One region of the Cryobacterium sp. Hh7 genome, then DNA from elsewhere that is predicted to be linked to it. Evidence: predicted binding sites of a transcription regulator. Region 1 holds the regulator's gene; the other holds the start of a gene.
What was found. The regulator HspR, encoded in region 1, represses chaperone genes until heat shock. The targets are predictions, from matches to a motif close to AAGTTGAGTCNNNNNGACTCAACTT.
Positions count from the first base shown of each region.

Region 2: a site for HspR is predicted at 4,890-4,914, ahead of E3T43_RS00035 (ATP-dependent Clp protease ATP-binding subunit). Genes of this name have one in related genera too.

Region 1 is NZ_SOHG01000018.1:126,993-134,544, reverse strand. It holds gene E3T43_RS07630 (glycosyltransferase 87 family protein) at 1-905, shown strand, start outside; gene E3T43_RS07625 (histidine phosphatase family protein) at 902-1,495, shown strand; gene E3T43_RS07620 (class I SAM-dependent methyltransferase) at 1,601-2,767, opposite strand; gene E3T43_RS07615 (heat shock protein transcriptional repressor HspR) at 2,843-3,259, opposite strand; gene E3T43_RS07610 (DnaJ C-terminal domain-containing protein) at 3,262-4,263, opposite strand; gene E3T43_RS07605 (nucleotide exchange factor GrpE) at 4,256-4,882, opposite strand; gene dnaK (molecular chaperone DnaK) at 4,892-6,766, opposite strand; gene E3T43_RS07595 (ATP-binding cassette domain-containing protein) at 7,006-7,552, opposite strand, start outside.
Region 2 is NZ_SOHG01000001.1:2,771-10,322, reverse strand. It holds gene E3T43_RS00055 (long-chain-fatty-acid--CoA ligase) at 1-783, shown strand, start outside; gene E3T43_RS00050 (hypothetical protein) at 931-1,110, shown strand; gene E3T43_RS00045 (hypothetical protein) at 1,081-1,551, opposite strand; gene E3T43_RS00040 (zinc-dependent alcohol dehydrogenase family protein) at 1,584-2,633, opposite strand; gene E3T43_RS00035 (ATP-dependent Clp protease ATP-binding subunit) at 2,694-4,874, opposite strand; gene hisC (histidinol-phosphate transaminase) at 5,145-6,212, shown strand; gene E3T43_RS00025 (ABC transporter substrate-binding protein) at 6,284-7,279, shown strand; gene E3T43_RS00020 (ABC transporter permease) at 7,293-7,552, shown strand, end outside.

The DNA of each region.
Region 1 (7,552 bases):
GCTCGTTCCTGCTGAGCCCGGTCGGGCTGTTACGCCTGGAAGGAGTCACCGCACCGATCGTCATCGTCGGACTCGTGCTGCTCGCGCGTCGACCGGTCATCGCCGCGCTCCTGCTGGCCCTCGCCACCTGGATCAAGGTCTGGCCGGCCGCCGTTTTCCTCGCGGTCGTCACGGTATCGTCGCGAAAACTGACGATGGTCCTGACCGGAGCGGCGTTGTCGGCGGGGGTGGCGGCATCCGTTTGGCTGCTCGATGCTGCGCAGTTTCTCACCGGATTCGTCACCGAACAGACCGACCGTGCGCTGCAGCTCGAGGCTCCGGTCACGACTCCGTGGGTGTGGCTGGCCTCGCTCGGCCAGCACGACACGCTCATCTACGAAAACTTTGCCATCGCGACCCGCGAGGTGAGCGGCCCCGGGGCCGGTCTCGTCGCCTCCCTGATGACCCCGGTCATGTTCGGTGCCATCGCGGCGATCTTCGTGCTGATGGTCATTGCTCAACGTCGACAAGCGGATGCCGCCGAGCTGCTGCTGCTCGGTTCCCTGGCCCTGGTCAGCGCCTTCATCGTCTTCAACAAGGTCGGGTCGCCGCAATACATGCTCTGGCTGGTGCCGATCGTCGCGGTCGGCGTCGGCCGCAGCTGGGCGGCCTGGCGGGTGCCCGCCGTGCTGATGCTGGCCATTTCAGCCCTGACGACGTTGATCTTTCCAATCTTCTACCTGCCCCTGATCGACGGCAACCTATTTTCGCTGCTGCTGCTCACGACGCGCAACGGGCTGCTCGTCGCACTCGGCGGCTGGTCCATCGTCGCGCTCGCACGGTCGGCCCACACCGCACCGCGGAGCGAGGCCGCCGCCGGCGCGCGGCGCGCACTCCCAGTCGGCCAAGGCAGAATAGACGGGTGACCACGACGACGACCTTCGCCCTCATCCGCCACGGCCAGACCGATTGGAACGCCGCCGCGCGCATCCAGGGCGCCACCGATATCCCGCTGAATGACGTGGGGCGCGGTCAGGCAGCGGATGCCGTCGCTCCCCTGAAACGCTACGACTGGGATTTCATCGTCTCGTCCCCGCTCTCCCGCGCTGCGGAAACCGCCGACCTGATCGGCGAGCGGCTCGGCCTCGACACGGCCCGCCGCCTCCCGGCACTGATCGAGCGCAACTACGGGCCGGCCGAGGGTTTGAGCGCTGGCGCCGAACTCGAAGCCCTGCGTTTTCCCGGCGGGTTCCACGGTGCCGAGACCGAACAAGCCGTCGCCGCGCGCGGCATCGATGCCCTGCGCGACCTCGCCCGCGAGCACCCTGGAGCGCGCATCATTGTGGTCGCGCACGGCACGCTCATTCGTTTGAGCCTCGAAAACGCGCTCGACCAGCCCATCGGCAGCATTACGAACGCCTCGCTCAACGTCGTGCAGCACCACCACACACACGCTGATGGATCGACCGCCTGGCAGCTCGACGTTCTGAACGGCGAGCCGCTCGTACGCGCCTGATCGCGCCCGAAGTATCACCGCAGACCGGTGTCTGCCGGTCGTCACCATCCGCTGATCGAGCTTGCCGAGATCGCCGCAGGACCGCCGTAAGCCGCCCCGAAAAAGCTAGCGACCGGTCGACACCGTCACCGTGAACTTGGTGTTGCGGCCGACTTGGCGGGTCGAACCGACGATGCGGGTCAGCATCGGACGGTAGCCGAGGTGCGTGTTCCAGACCGTCCACAGTTCGCCACCGGGCGCAAGCACTCGGGCCGCGTCGATGAACAGCTTCTCAGCCAGGCCCGCGTGCACGGATGCGCCGATGTGAAAGGGCGGGTTGAGCAGAATCAGGTCGGCGGAGTCATCAGCCTGGCCGGACAGGCCATCGGCCCGCACGACGGTGACCCGTTCGGCGAGCGCGTTGGCGTCGACGGTGGCACGAGCGGATGCCACGGCAACGGCCGACTGGTCCGTCGCGAGCACCCGCAGCAGGGGTCGCTGCGCCGCGAGCGCCGCGGCGAGCACGCCGGTGCCGCAGCCGAGGTCGATGGCGCGCTCGGCATCGGGCTTCATCCGGTCGAGCACCTCGAGCAGCGCCCGGGTGCCGATGTCGATGCTGGTTCCGGCGAACACTCCGCCGTGGCCGCGCACCACGAGGTCGAAGTCCTCGTGCTTCTCGCTGTGTGGCCAGTCGGTCGTCGACGTGGTGAGCGGCGAGGAGGCGATGAGCACGCGGGACTTCTGGCGAGCCGGGCGCACGTTGAGGGCGCCGAAGTGACGGCGCAGCACCTCGTTCATGCTCACGGTCATGTGCTTGATGCGGCCGCCGGCGAAGACGATCACGTCGGGGGCGGCATACTTGGCGATGGCGCCGGCGATCTCATCGAGGGCGTCGAGGCTTTTGGGCAGCTGCAGCAGCACGACGTGGGCGTCGGCCAGCAGCTCCTCGCCGAGCGGAAGGGAGCGGTAGGCATCCGTCAGATTGACGCCGGAGGCGTTGCTGTCAAGCGCGTACTCGCCCGAGAGGGCGTCCTGATAGACGCGAATGCCGCGGGCATCGTGCAGTGCGGCGGCGCCGAGGGTGAGGGCGCCATAGCGGTCCTCGAGCACGACGACTCCACCGCTGCGGTAGGCGGCGATCGCACCGGCGGCCTCATCGAGGATGAGCCGGTCGCTGGCGTCGACGGCGAACAGGTTCTCGGCCTCGATGTCGGGGCGACGTCGCAGCCGATCGAAGTCGAAGTCATTGGTGTTCCGCAGCGCGGACTGGTCGTGCGTGCCCGATTCGGACATGGTTCCCCCTGAAAGTGGTGCCGGTGCAACCAGTTCGTGCTGTGAAAGCGAAACGTGGAGCTAGGTGTTGTAGAACTACATGTGGTCTCGCGGCCGCCAGATGACAATCTGGTTGCTGCGTCTGGTGCGGGTGCCCGCCTTCATCGAAATGACGTCGCCGGCCGAGCCAGCCGCGAAAACGCGGCGGCCCGGACGGTTCAGCAATTCGTCGGCGAGCGTCGATTCCAACTCGCGCAGGCGCTTTTCGAGCCCGCGCACGTGATCCTCGAGTTCGAGGATACGACGGATGCCTTCCAGACTCACACCTTCTGAGCCCAAGAACGCAATTTCACGGAGCTTTGCCACGTCGAGCATGGAGTAGCGACGGCTCTTTCCGGGGGTGCGCTCCGGGCTGACCAGGCCCAGGCGATCGTATTGGCGCAGGGTTTGCGGGTGCATTCCCGCAAGCTCTGCTGCCGTGGAAATCACGAAAACCCGGGTGGTCTCGTCCATGACTAGCCCTTCGCTCGCGCGATCAGTTCATCACGCGGATTTTCCTTGGGCAGTGCCTCGGCAAAGGCTGCGAGCTTTTCTTCCGCATCCTTCGACAGGTGTGACGGTACAGCGACCTGCACGATGGCGAGCAGGTCGCCGGTGCCCTTCGCCGTGGTGACGCCGCGACCCTTGACCCGCAGCACGCGTCCTCCGGGAGTGCCGGGGGCCACGCGCAGTTTGACCGGGGCACCACCGAGAGTGGGCACCTCGATCGTCGCACCGAGGCTCGCCTCGACGAAGGTGACCGGAACGGTCACCCGCAGGTTGAGGCCGTCCCGTTCGAACACCGGGTGCTTGCGCACGGTGATCGTCAGCACGATATCGCCGGTTTCTCCGCCGTCGGGGCTGGGCTGGCCCTTGCCGCGCAGGCGAATCTTCTGCCCGTCGGCGACGCCGGCTGGCACCTTGACCTTGATCGGCCGGCCGTCCTGAGTCTGCAGACTGATCTGGTCGCCCTGGGTAGCCGTGATGAAGTCGATGGTCGTCGACGCGATCACATCGCGGCCTCGGGTAGGCGCGCCCGATCCGCGGTAGCCGCCGGTGGGGTTGCCGAAGCCGCCGCCACCGCCGCCACCTCTGCCGAACATACCCCCGAGGATATCGTCGAAGCCGCCCTGCTCGAAGGTATAACTTTGCTGACGACTTCCGCCGCCGAACATGCCTCCGAAGGCGTCCTCAAAGCCACCGCTCTGGGCCCGGCCGCCGGGCGCGGCGAACCGCGCCCCACTGCCCATGGCCCGCACGGCATCGTATTCCTTGCGCTGCGCGGCATCGCCCAGCACCGAGTGCGCCTCGCTCAGTTCCTTGAACTTCGCCTCGGCGGCGGGGTTCCCCGGGTTGGAATCCGGGTGGTACTTACGCGCGAGCTTGCGGTACGCCTTCTTCAACTCGGCCGGCGTGACATCTTTCGATACCCCGAGAACCTTGTAGAAGTCCTTGTCAAACCAATCCTGGCTAGCCATCGCTCGGTACCTGAACGACGACCTTGGCCGCGCGCAGCAGCGTGGAGCCGAGGTAGTACCCCGTCTCCGCGACGTCGCCGACGGTTTCCACGTCGACCGCTGCACTCGGCTGCTGGAAGATCGCCTCGTGCATGGTCGGGTCGAAGGGTTCGCCGACCGTGCCGAACGAGGTCAGCCCGAGCCGTTCAACGCTCGAACGCAGTTTGGCTGCGATCGTGGCGAAGGCCGAGTCAGGCACGAGATCGCCGTGCTTCTCAGCACGGTAGATGTCGTCCAGTACCGGAATAAGCACCTTGACGATATCCCCGGTCACGCGCTCTTTCTCGATGGCCCGGTTGGCTTCGGTGCGCCGACGATAGTTGGCGTACTCGGCCGTCACGCGCTTGAGGTCGGCGAGGTGTTCGCTCGTCGGCTCAGCAACTTCGCGTTCCGCCGCGTCCAGAATGTCCTGAACGGTCAGTTCGTCTTCTTCGATCCCGTCGGCCGTACCGTCGGCTACAGCACTGTCAGGTTCAGAAGCGGATGCTGCATCAGCAGCGGCCGCGCCCGCGGCGGCGGTGCCGTCATCGGGCACCCCCGCAGCGGACGCGTCGTTGTCTGGATGTTTCTTGTCAGCCATGGTTGCGGCCTACTTCTTCTTCTCGTCTTCGTCGTCGTCAACAACCTCGGCGTCGACAACGTCTTCGTCCTTGTTCTCTTCGGCAGGAGCCTCGTCGGTGCTGGTCTCATCAGCGCCGGCTGCGGCATCCGCCTGGCTGGACTTGTAGATGGCTTCGCCGAGCTTGCCCTGGCTTTCGTTGAGCTTGTCAAACGCGGTCTTCACCGCGTCGTCGTCGTCGCCGGCGAGAGCGGACTTGAGGGCGTCGACATCAGCCTGCACCTCATTCTTCACGTCCTCGGGGAGCTTGTCGACGTTGTCCTTGATCAGCTTCTCGATCGAGTAGGCGAGCTGCTCGGCCGTGTTGCGGGTCTCGGCGACTTCGCGCAGACGCTTGTCTTCTGCGGCGTGCTCCCCACCCTCGCGCACCATGCGCTCGATGTCTTCCTTCGCGAGCGAGGAACCGCCCGTGATGGTCATCGACTGCTCGGTTCCGGTGCCCTTGTCCTTGGCAGACACGTGCACGATGCCGTTGGCGTCGATGTCGAAGGTGACCTCGACCTGCGGAATGCCGCGCGGCGCCGGCGCGATGCCGGTGAGCTCGAAGGTTCCGAGGTTCTTGTTGTCGCGGGTGAACTCACGCTCGCCCTGGAAGACCTGGATCGCAACGGACGGCTGGTTGTCGTCGGCCGTGGTGAAGGTTTCGCTGCGCTTGGTCGGGATGGCCGTGTTGCGCTCGATCAGGCGAGTCATGATGCCGCCCTTGGTTTCGATGCCGAGGCTCAGCGGGGTGACGTCGATGAGCAGAACGTCCTTGCGCTCGCCCTTCAGCACGCCGGCCTGCAGTGCGGCGCCGACGGCGACGACCTCGTCCGGGTTGACACCCTTGTTCGGGTCCTTGCCGCCGGTCTCGCTCTTGACGAGCTCGTAGACGGCGGGCATCCGGGTGGAACCACCGACGAGAACGACGTGGGCGATGTCACCGACCTTGACGCCGGCCTCACGAATGACGTCCTGGAAGGGCTTCTTGGTGCGGTCGAGCAGGTCCTCAGTCATCTTCTCGAACTGGGCGCGGGTGAGCGTCTCGTCGAGGTTGGCCGGGCCGTTCTCGGTCAGCGACAGGTAGGGCAGCTGGATGCTCGTCGACATGCTCGAGGAGAGTTCCTTCTTGGCCTGCTCAGCGGCTTCTTTGAGGCGCTGCTTGGCGATCTTGTCCTTGGACACGTCAACGCCGGTGGTCTCCTTGAAGCGCTTGATCAGGTGATCAACGATGCGCTGGTCCCAGTCGTCGCCGCCGAGGCGGTTGTCGCCGGCGGTCGAGCGCACCTGGATGGTGGAGAAGTCGTCGTCCTTGCCCACCTCGAGCAGCGACACGTCGAAGGTTCCGCCTCCGAGGTCGAAGACCAGGATGAGCTCGTCTTCCTTGCCCTTGTCGAGACCGTAGGCCAGCGCGGCGGCGGTCGGCTCGTTGATAATGCGCAAGACGTTGAGTCCGGCAATCTCGCCGGCCTCCTTCGTGGCCTGACGCTCGGCGTCGTTGAAGTACGCCGGCACGGTCACGACGGCGTCGCTGACCTTCTCGCCCAGGTACTGCTCGGCGTCACGCTTGAGTTTGGCGAGGATACGCGCGCTGATCTCCTGCGGGGTGTACTTCTTGTCGTCGATCGCGACGGTCCAGTCGGTGCCCATGTGGCGCTTGACGCTGGAGATGGTGCGGTCGACGTTGGTGACGTTCTGGCGCTTGGCGGTTTCTCCGACGAGAACTTCGCCGTCCTTGGTGAATGCGACCACCGAGGGGGTGGTGCGCAAGCCCTCAGCGTTGGCGATGACGGTGGGTTCTCCACCTTCGAGCACGGACACCACCGAGTTTGTGGTTCCGAGGTCAATACCTACTGCACGAGCCATCTGGGTTGTTCTCCTTCAATCATGTGCGAAACGAACTGCTAAGTAATCTCAAGACTTGAGCCTCGATGGCTCAAGTATTCCAGAGCCGTTTCGTCCCTGTCAATTTCTGCGGCTGAAAGTTGAGTGTGAGTGGCTCAACTTTCAAAGCGGATGCCGCTGCGCCGACGGCAGACATGGAAGAACGGGCCGCACGATGTAACCAGTGCGACCCGTCCACGTATTTTTTGCCCGAAGGCTGGTTAGTCGCCCTCCACCTTGATGGTGGCGATGGTACCGGTGAGCACGCCGATCAGGCGGTCGCCGTCGAACTCGGTTGTGGGGGCATCCATCACGATGCGGCCCAGGCGCAGCACGACGATGCGGTCCGTCACCTCGAGTACGTGCGGCAGGGTGTGGGAGATGAAGATGACGCCGAGTCCCTTAGCCTTGGCCGCACGGATGACATTGAGCACTTCACCCGCCTGACGCGCACCGAGGTGGTTGGTGGGCTCGTCCAGAATGATCACTTTTCGCGCCCACGACACCGCCCGGCCAATCGACACCGCCTGGCGCTGGCCGCCGGAGAGCTGAGAAACGGAACGGTTCGACGCCGGCACGGCGATTCCAACCCGCTCGAGGTCAGCGTGCGCCTCGCGGGCCATGGTCTTCTTCGACAGAAACCCCAGCTTTCCCAGGATTCCCGGCACGACCTTTTCGCGACCGAGGAACACGTTTTCCGAAACGGTCAGGTGCGGTGCCAGACCGGAGTCCTGGTAGAGAGTCTCCACCCCGGCCTCGAGGGCCTCC
Region 2 (7,552 bases), on a different contig from region 1:
ACCTTCCTGCCGGCGGTGCCGCCGATCTACGACCGCCTGGTCACGGCCGCTGCGAAGAAGAAGGTGAGTCTCGCCGGCATCCGTTTTGCTATTTCTGGTGCCATGAACCTGCCTGTGTCGATCGTGGAGCGCTGGGAGAGCGCGACCGGTGGGCTGTTGGTCGAGGGCTACGGCATGACCGAGGCGTCGCCGATCGTGGCCGGCAACCCGATCGGCCCGAGCCGCCGCCCCGGAACGGTCGGCGTGCCGTTTCCGAGCACCGACATTCGCGTGGTCGACCCGGAGGACCCGACGGTTGAGCGCGGCTTCGAGGAGGAGGGCGAGCTGCTCGTGCGCGGTCCGCAGGTGTTCTCGGGCTATTGGGGCCGCCCGAGCGAGACCGCCCAGGTGCTGCTGCCCGGCGGCTGGCTGCGCACCGGCGATATCGTGCGGGTCTCCGCCGACGGCTTCATCACCGTCGTCGACCGGATGAAGGAACTCATCATCACCGGCGGATTCAACGTGTCGCCGTCTGAGGTCGAAGAAGCCCTGCTCTCGCACCCCGACATCGTCGATGCTGCCGCGGTCGGTCTGCCGAGCGCGAACGGCGGTGAAGACGTCGTGGCCGTGGTCGTATTGGCTGGCGGCGCCGAACTCGACGTGGCCGCGGTGCGCGAGTACTGCCGCACCCGGCTCTCGGCATACAAGGTGCCGCGCCGCATCGTCGAGGTCGACGACCTGCCGCGCAGCCTCCTCGGAAAGGTGCTGCGCCGCGAGGTGCGGGGCCGACTGCAGGGCAAGTAGACCGGTCGGGCTCCGCCGGCGAGCAACATCCAGCCGGGTCGGTTCATTGTTGCCCGCCGCGGCTCGGCGAGCTTTGCGAAGATCAACGATGCTCTCAGGGGCTTCAACAAGGCGTGGGCCGACGCGGCATCCGTTCTGATCGTCAGCGTGGCGAAGCTGTCGATCGATGAGACCCGCGAGAACCCGTGGGCACGCTACGACATCGGTCAGGCCGTTGCCCACCTGTCGATCCCGGCCCAGCACGACGGACTGCACACCCACCAGATGGGCCGATTCGATGATGCTGCTCGTCAACGACTAGCTCGCAGCGCGTGGCCCACGGAGTAACAGCGTCGGAACCAACGAACCGACAATGATCAGGGCCGTGAGCCACGCGAGATGTACATCGAGCGGGAACGGCCAATACATGGTCACCCCCACGCCGGCAAGGGTGACAATGAGTGCCCCCAGGGCCGGCCCCCACACTCTCCGCCACGCCACCACGAGGGCGGCGGCGGGTAGCCAGTAGGCGACTTGGCTGCCCGCGCCCATGCCCCGAACCATGTCGGCCGGTGCCAGCAGAAACGACACGGCGTCGACCCAGGGCCCGAAGAACATCGCGGCGCAGTGAAAAACCAGGGCAAGCCCGCTGACGAACGCCACCACAGCCCCCAGCCATCCCACGCGCACCGAACGTTCTCGCAGCAGCGGGTGCCCCACCACGAGCCGCAGAATCGCGGCGGCGATGGCGAAGGCCAGTAACCCTCCCCAGAGGAACGGTTGGTTCACAATTGTCCCTCCAGAGCGGGCCAGACGGTGGGTCAGGGGCGGAGCAGCACCTTGATAGCGCGGCGCTCGTCCATCGCGGCGTAGGCCTCGGCCACCTCGGCCAGCGGCAGCTGCAGGTCGAACACCCGGCCCGGGTTGATCTGGCCGGAGAGAACCTCGGGCAGCAACTCCTCGACATAGCTGCGAACGGATGCGACACCACCGTTCACGCCCACGTTTGTTCCAAACAGGGTGCGGATCGGCAGTTCGGCGCCGCCGTTGGGTACGCCGACGTAGCCGACCATTCCGCCGGGGCGAGCCGATCGGATGGCCTGATCCATGGATTCCTGGGTTCCGACGCACTCGAGCACGTAGTCAGCGCCGACGCCGTCGAACAGGGCCTGCACGGCGGCAACGCCCTCATCGCCGCGCGCCTCGATGATGTCGGTCGCACCGAATTCGCGGGCGACGGCCTGGCGGTCGGCGTGGCGGGACATGGCCACGATGCGGCTCGCGCCGAGGCGCTTGCTCGCGAGAATGGCGCAGAGTCCAACAGCTCCGTCACCGACGACGACCACGGTGCTGCCCGGTTCCACGCCGGCCGAGACGGCCGCGTGGTGTCCGGTGCCCATGACGTCGGCGAGGGTGAGCAGGCTCGGAACGAGGTCATCGCTCGGAACTGTCGGCGTGGCAACGAGCGAACCGTCGGCGTGGGGAACACGCACCCGCTCGCCCTGGGCTCCGTCGGCGAATCCGCCGAGCTGGTCGTCCGCGCCCCACCAGCCGCCGTTGAGGCAGGAGGTGCTCACACCGTTCTGACAGTTGACGCAGGTGCCGTCGCAGTCGTAGAAGGGCGCAATGACGAAGTCACCGACCTTGACGGTCGAGACGTCGGGACCGATGGCTTCGACGATGCCGACGAATTCATGGCCGATCCGGTGCGGTTCCTTGGTGGGGGCGATACCCCGGTACGGCCACAGGTCTGACCCGCAGACGCAGGCCGCAGTCACGCGAACAATGGCGTCACCACCGGTCGAGAGTACGGGTTCGGGAACTTCTTCGAGGCGAACATCCCGTTCGCCATAAATCACAGTTGCGAGCATGAATTAAGCGTAACCCGCGACTCTGGACATCTCCCTTTTACACGCGAGAGCGGGAATCGGCTAGAGCAGGTCCTCCTCGAGGGGAACGTCCAACAGCGTGGGGGCGGATTCGACGGTGAGCGAGTCCCCGTCGGCTTCCAGACTCACGAGCACCGTGTCGCCGTCGCGAATCTCCCCGGAGAGCAGCGCCCGCGCCAGGCGGTCGTCGATCTCACGCTGCATGAGGCGTCGCAACGGACGCGCACCGTAGATCGGGTCATAGCCACGTTCGGCCAGCCAGCGGCGGGCATCCGGTGTCACTGCCAGCTCAAGGCGACGCTCGGCCAGGCGCTTCTGCAGCCGGTCGACGTCGAGTTCAACGATCTCACCGAGCTCATCGGTGGTGAGCGAGGAGAACACCACGATGTCGTCGAGCCGGTTGACGAACTCGGGCTTGAAGGCCTGCCGCACGAGGCCTTGCACGGCCTGTTCCTTCTGCTCCACCGACAGGGTCGGATCGACCAGAAACTGCGAACCGAGGTTCGAGGTGAGCACGAGGATCGTATTGCGAAAGTCCACCGTGCGACCCTGGCCATCGGTCAGCCGACCGTCGTCGAGCACCTGCAACAGCACGTCGAATACCTCGGGATGCGCCTTCTCCACCTCGTCGAACAGAATCACCGAATACGGGCGACGCCGCACGGCCTCGGTGAGCTGCCCACCCTGCTCGTAACCGACGTAGCCCGGAGGCGCTCCGACCAGGCGCGACACCGAGAACTTCTCGCCGTACTCGCTCATGTCGATGCGCACCATTGCTTTTTCATCATCGAATAGAAACTCGGCGAGCGCCTTGGCGAGCTCGGTCTTGCCGACGCCGGTCGGACCGAGAAAGAGGAAGGATCCGGTCGGCCGGTCGGGGTCGGAGATCCCGGCGCGTGAACGCCGCACGGCGTCGGCGACCGAGCGAACTGCCCGCTTCTGCCCGATCAGGCGGTGGCCGAGCTCATTTTCAAGGTTCAGCAGCTTGTCGGTTTCGCCCTGCAGCAGGCGGCCGACCGGAATGCCGGTCCAGGCGGCGACGACAGCGGCGATGTCCTCGCTCGTGACCTGGTCGTTGACCATGCGGGGTCCGACTGATTCTTCTTTTTCGGCGTCGGCGAGCGCGCGTTCCATCACCGGAATATCCCCATAGAGCAGCCGGGAGGCCTTTTCGAGGTCTCCTTCCCGCTGAGCCCGGTCCGATTCGATGCGCGCGGTGTCCAGCCGCTCGCGCAGTTCGCCGACCCGGTTGAGCGAGGCCCGCTCGGCGTCCCAGCGGGCCTGCAGTTCCCCCAGGTTCGCCTGGCGCTCCGTGAGGTCGCTGCGCAGTTTTACCAAACGTGCTTTCGACGCGTCGTCTTTCTCCTTCTTCAAGGCGAGTTCTTCGAGCTTGAGCCGGTCGACGCTGCGCCGCAGCTCGTCGATCTCCACCGGAGAGGAGTCGATCTCCATGCGCAACCGGCTCGCGGCCTCATCGATCAAGTCGATGGCTTTGTCGGGCAGCTGGCGGGCGGTGATATACCGATTCGAGAGGGATGCCGCGGCCACGAGGGCAGAATCGGCGATTGTCACCTTGTGGTGGGCTTCGTAGCGTTCCTTGAGCCCGCGCAGAATGGCGACGGTGTCTTCGACCGAGGGTTCGCCGACGAGCACCGGCTGAAAACGGCGCTCGAGCGCGGCATCCTTTTCAATGAATTCGCGGTACTCGTTGAGGGTCGTAGCGCCGATCAGGCGTAGTTCGCCGCGGGCGAGCATGGGCTTGAGCATGTTGCTGGCCGCGACGGAGCCCTCGCCGCCGCCCGCGCCCATGAGCGTGTGCAGTTCGTCGACGAAGGTGATGATCGCTCCGTCGGCGTCATTGATCTCCTTGAGCACGGCCTTGAGCCGTTCCTCGAACTCGCCGCGATACTTGGCGCCAGCCACGAGGGCGGCCAGGTCGAGCGAGACCAGCTGTTTGTCCTTGAGCGAGTCGGCAACGTCACCGGCCACGATGCGCTGGGCCAGTCCCTCGACCACGGCGGTCTTGCCGACGCCGGGTTCGCCGATCAAGACCGGGTTGTTCTTGGTGCGCCGGGTGAGCACCTGGCTGATCCGGCGAATCTCGGCGTCGCGCCCGATCACCGGGTCGAGCTTGCCGCTGCGGGCGATGTCGGTGAGGTTCACCCCGTAGAGCTCGAGGGCCGTCTTGGCGTCTTGCTGCGGTGGTCGCTGACCGGCTTGCATGAGCTGTCTCCTCTAAAGTTGAGCCTTGCTGGCTCAAGTTTAGTCCCCCCAGGCTAACAGCCGAAATAGGTCGCCGAAAATTACAAAACTGAACAACTTGTGCGATGAAGCCCGCTGAACACCAGTCAGATAGTGCAGTTTGTGACGTGCTGATTGGTCGAATTGTCAAACTTCTGCTGCATCACTACGCTCTGAACCAGACCCGTCATTGCCGACGCTTTACTCGACGCGCATGTCTGGCATACCCGTCCCGAGTGAGGTTGAAAAGTTATGGTGCAGCAACGCGAAGCCATCAGCAGACTGCCCGCGTACAAGCAGGGCGCCGCAGCGGGCGATTCCGGAGCGTTCAAGCTTTCCTCGAACGAGAACCCGTTTGCGCCGCTCGCCTCGGTGACCGAGGCAATCGCATCCGCTCTCGGGGAGATTCATCTGTACCCGAGCATGGCCGTCGCCGAAGTCACCGACCGTATTGCGGCCCGGTTCGACGTCTCGAGCGACAACGTGGCCTTCGGTGCCGGGTCGGTCGAGGTGCTGTCCCAGATCATCCACGCGAGCGCCGGGGCCGGTGACGAGGTCATCTTCGCCTGGCGGTCATTCGAGGCTTACCCGATTCTGGTGCAGGTCGCCGGTGCGACGCCGGTGCCGGTCGCACTCACGAGCGATGAGTGCCACGATCTGAACGCTATGGCCGATGCCATCACCGCGCAGACGCGATTGATTTTGGTCTGCAACCCCAACAACCCGACCGGCGCCTTCGTCACCAGCGAGGAACTGCACGCGTTTCTGGCCCGGGTCCCCGAGAACGTGCTGGTCGTCGTCGACGAGGCCTACGTGCACTTCAACCGTGACGCCTCCTCCGCTGTTGGCATTGATTTCTTTCGCCGTTACCCCAACGTGGCCGTGCTGCACACCTTCTCCAAGGCCTATGGCCTGGCCGGCCTGCGCATCGGCTACGCGATCGCACCGACCGCTGTTGCCGCGAACCTGCGCCGGGTGGCCCTGCCGTTCGGTGTAACCGCGCTCGCCCAGCGCGCGGCCCTCGCCTCCCTCGACGCGGAGGCCGAGCTGACCGTGCGCATCGACCAGATCGTCGCCGAACGCACCCGGGTGCTCGGGTCATTGCAGGCGAGCGGATGGCGCGTAACCGACTCGCAGGGAAATTTCGTCTGGCTCCGCACCGGCGACGACACCGACCGGGTGAACGTCGTGTTCATTGCCGAAGGCATCCTGGCCCGGGCTTTCCCCGGCGAAGGCCTGCGCGTGACGATCGGCACGGCCGAGCAGAACGACCGCTTCCTGGTCGCCGCCGCGGCAGCCCTGGCGCCAGCCACCGTCTAGCACCCCCTCACCGTTCGGCCGCAGGTTCCCGCGCGCCGTAGCAGCATGAATTCAAAGGAGAATTTCCCAGCATGAAGCACACCAAATCCCTGTCAGCCCTCACCCTCGTTGCCGCCGGCGCCCTCACCCTCAGCGGCTGCGCGGCCAGCGAGCCGACAGCATCCGCTTCAGACGACCTGATCACGATCGGCATCAGCCAGATCGTGCAGCACCAGGCGCTCGACGACGCCCGCGAGGGTTTCAAGCAGGCCTTCGCTGACGCCGGCTACGTCGAGGGCACCGACATTGAGTTCGACGAGCAGAACGCGCAGGGCGAGCAGGCCACCGCGAGCACCATCGCCGCGAAGTTCGCCGCCGACAAGGTCGACCTCGTGCTCGCGATCGCCACGCCCACCGCGCAGGCCGCCGCGCAGACCATCATCGACATTCCCGTGCTGTTCACCGCAGTGACCGAGCCGAAGGAAGCCGGACTGGTCGAGAGCTGGGAGAAGCCGGGCAGCAACATCACCGGCACCAGCGACCTGAACCCGGTCAAGGAGCAGCTCGAACTGATTCAGGAGATCCTGCCGGACGCCCAGTCGGTCGGCATTATCTACAGCTCGGGCGAGGTCAACTCCGACGTGCAGGTTGAACTCGCCAAGGAGGCAGCCGACGACCTCGGCCTGACCATCAAGGAAGCCACCGTCACCAACTCGAGCGAGGTCGCCCAGGCCACCGAGTCGCTCGGCGACGTCGACGCCATCTACATTCCCACCGACAACCGCGTCACCGAGGGTCTCGAAGCCGTCATCCAGTATTCCGAGGCCAACCAGATTCCGCTGTTCGGCGCCGAAAACGGCCAGGTCGAGCGTGGCGCCATCGCAACCTACGGCATCAGCTACACCGACCTCGGCTACCAGACCGGCCAGATGGCCATCCGCATCCTCGAAGACGGCGAAGACCCCGCCGACATGCCGGTCGAGACCCTCGACACGATCGAGTTCATCCTCAACCCGGCCGCTGCCGAGCGCATGGGAGTGACCCTCACCGAGGAACTCATCGCCAAGGCCGACCGAATCATCGAGTAGAAGGACTACCCAGATGAATGCGGCTCTCGAACTCGGCCTGCTCTACGGAATCATGGCGTTGGGTGTCTACCTGACGTTTCGAATCCTCAACTTTCCCGACCTCACGGTCGACGGAAGTTTCACGACCGGGGCCGCGGTTGCCGCGTCGCTCATTATCAATGGTGTGCCGGCTCCCCTCGCCACCCTCGCCGGGGCGGCGTCGGGAGCGGTGGCCGGCCTGGTCACCGGTGTGCTGTACACCAAGGGCCGCATCGACGGCCTGCTCGCCGGCAT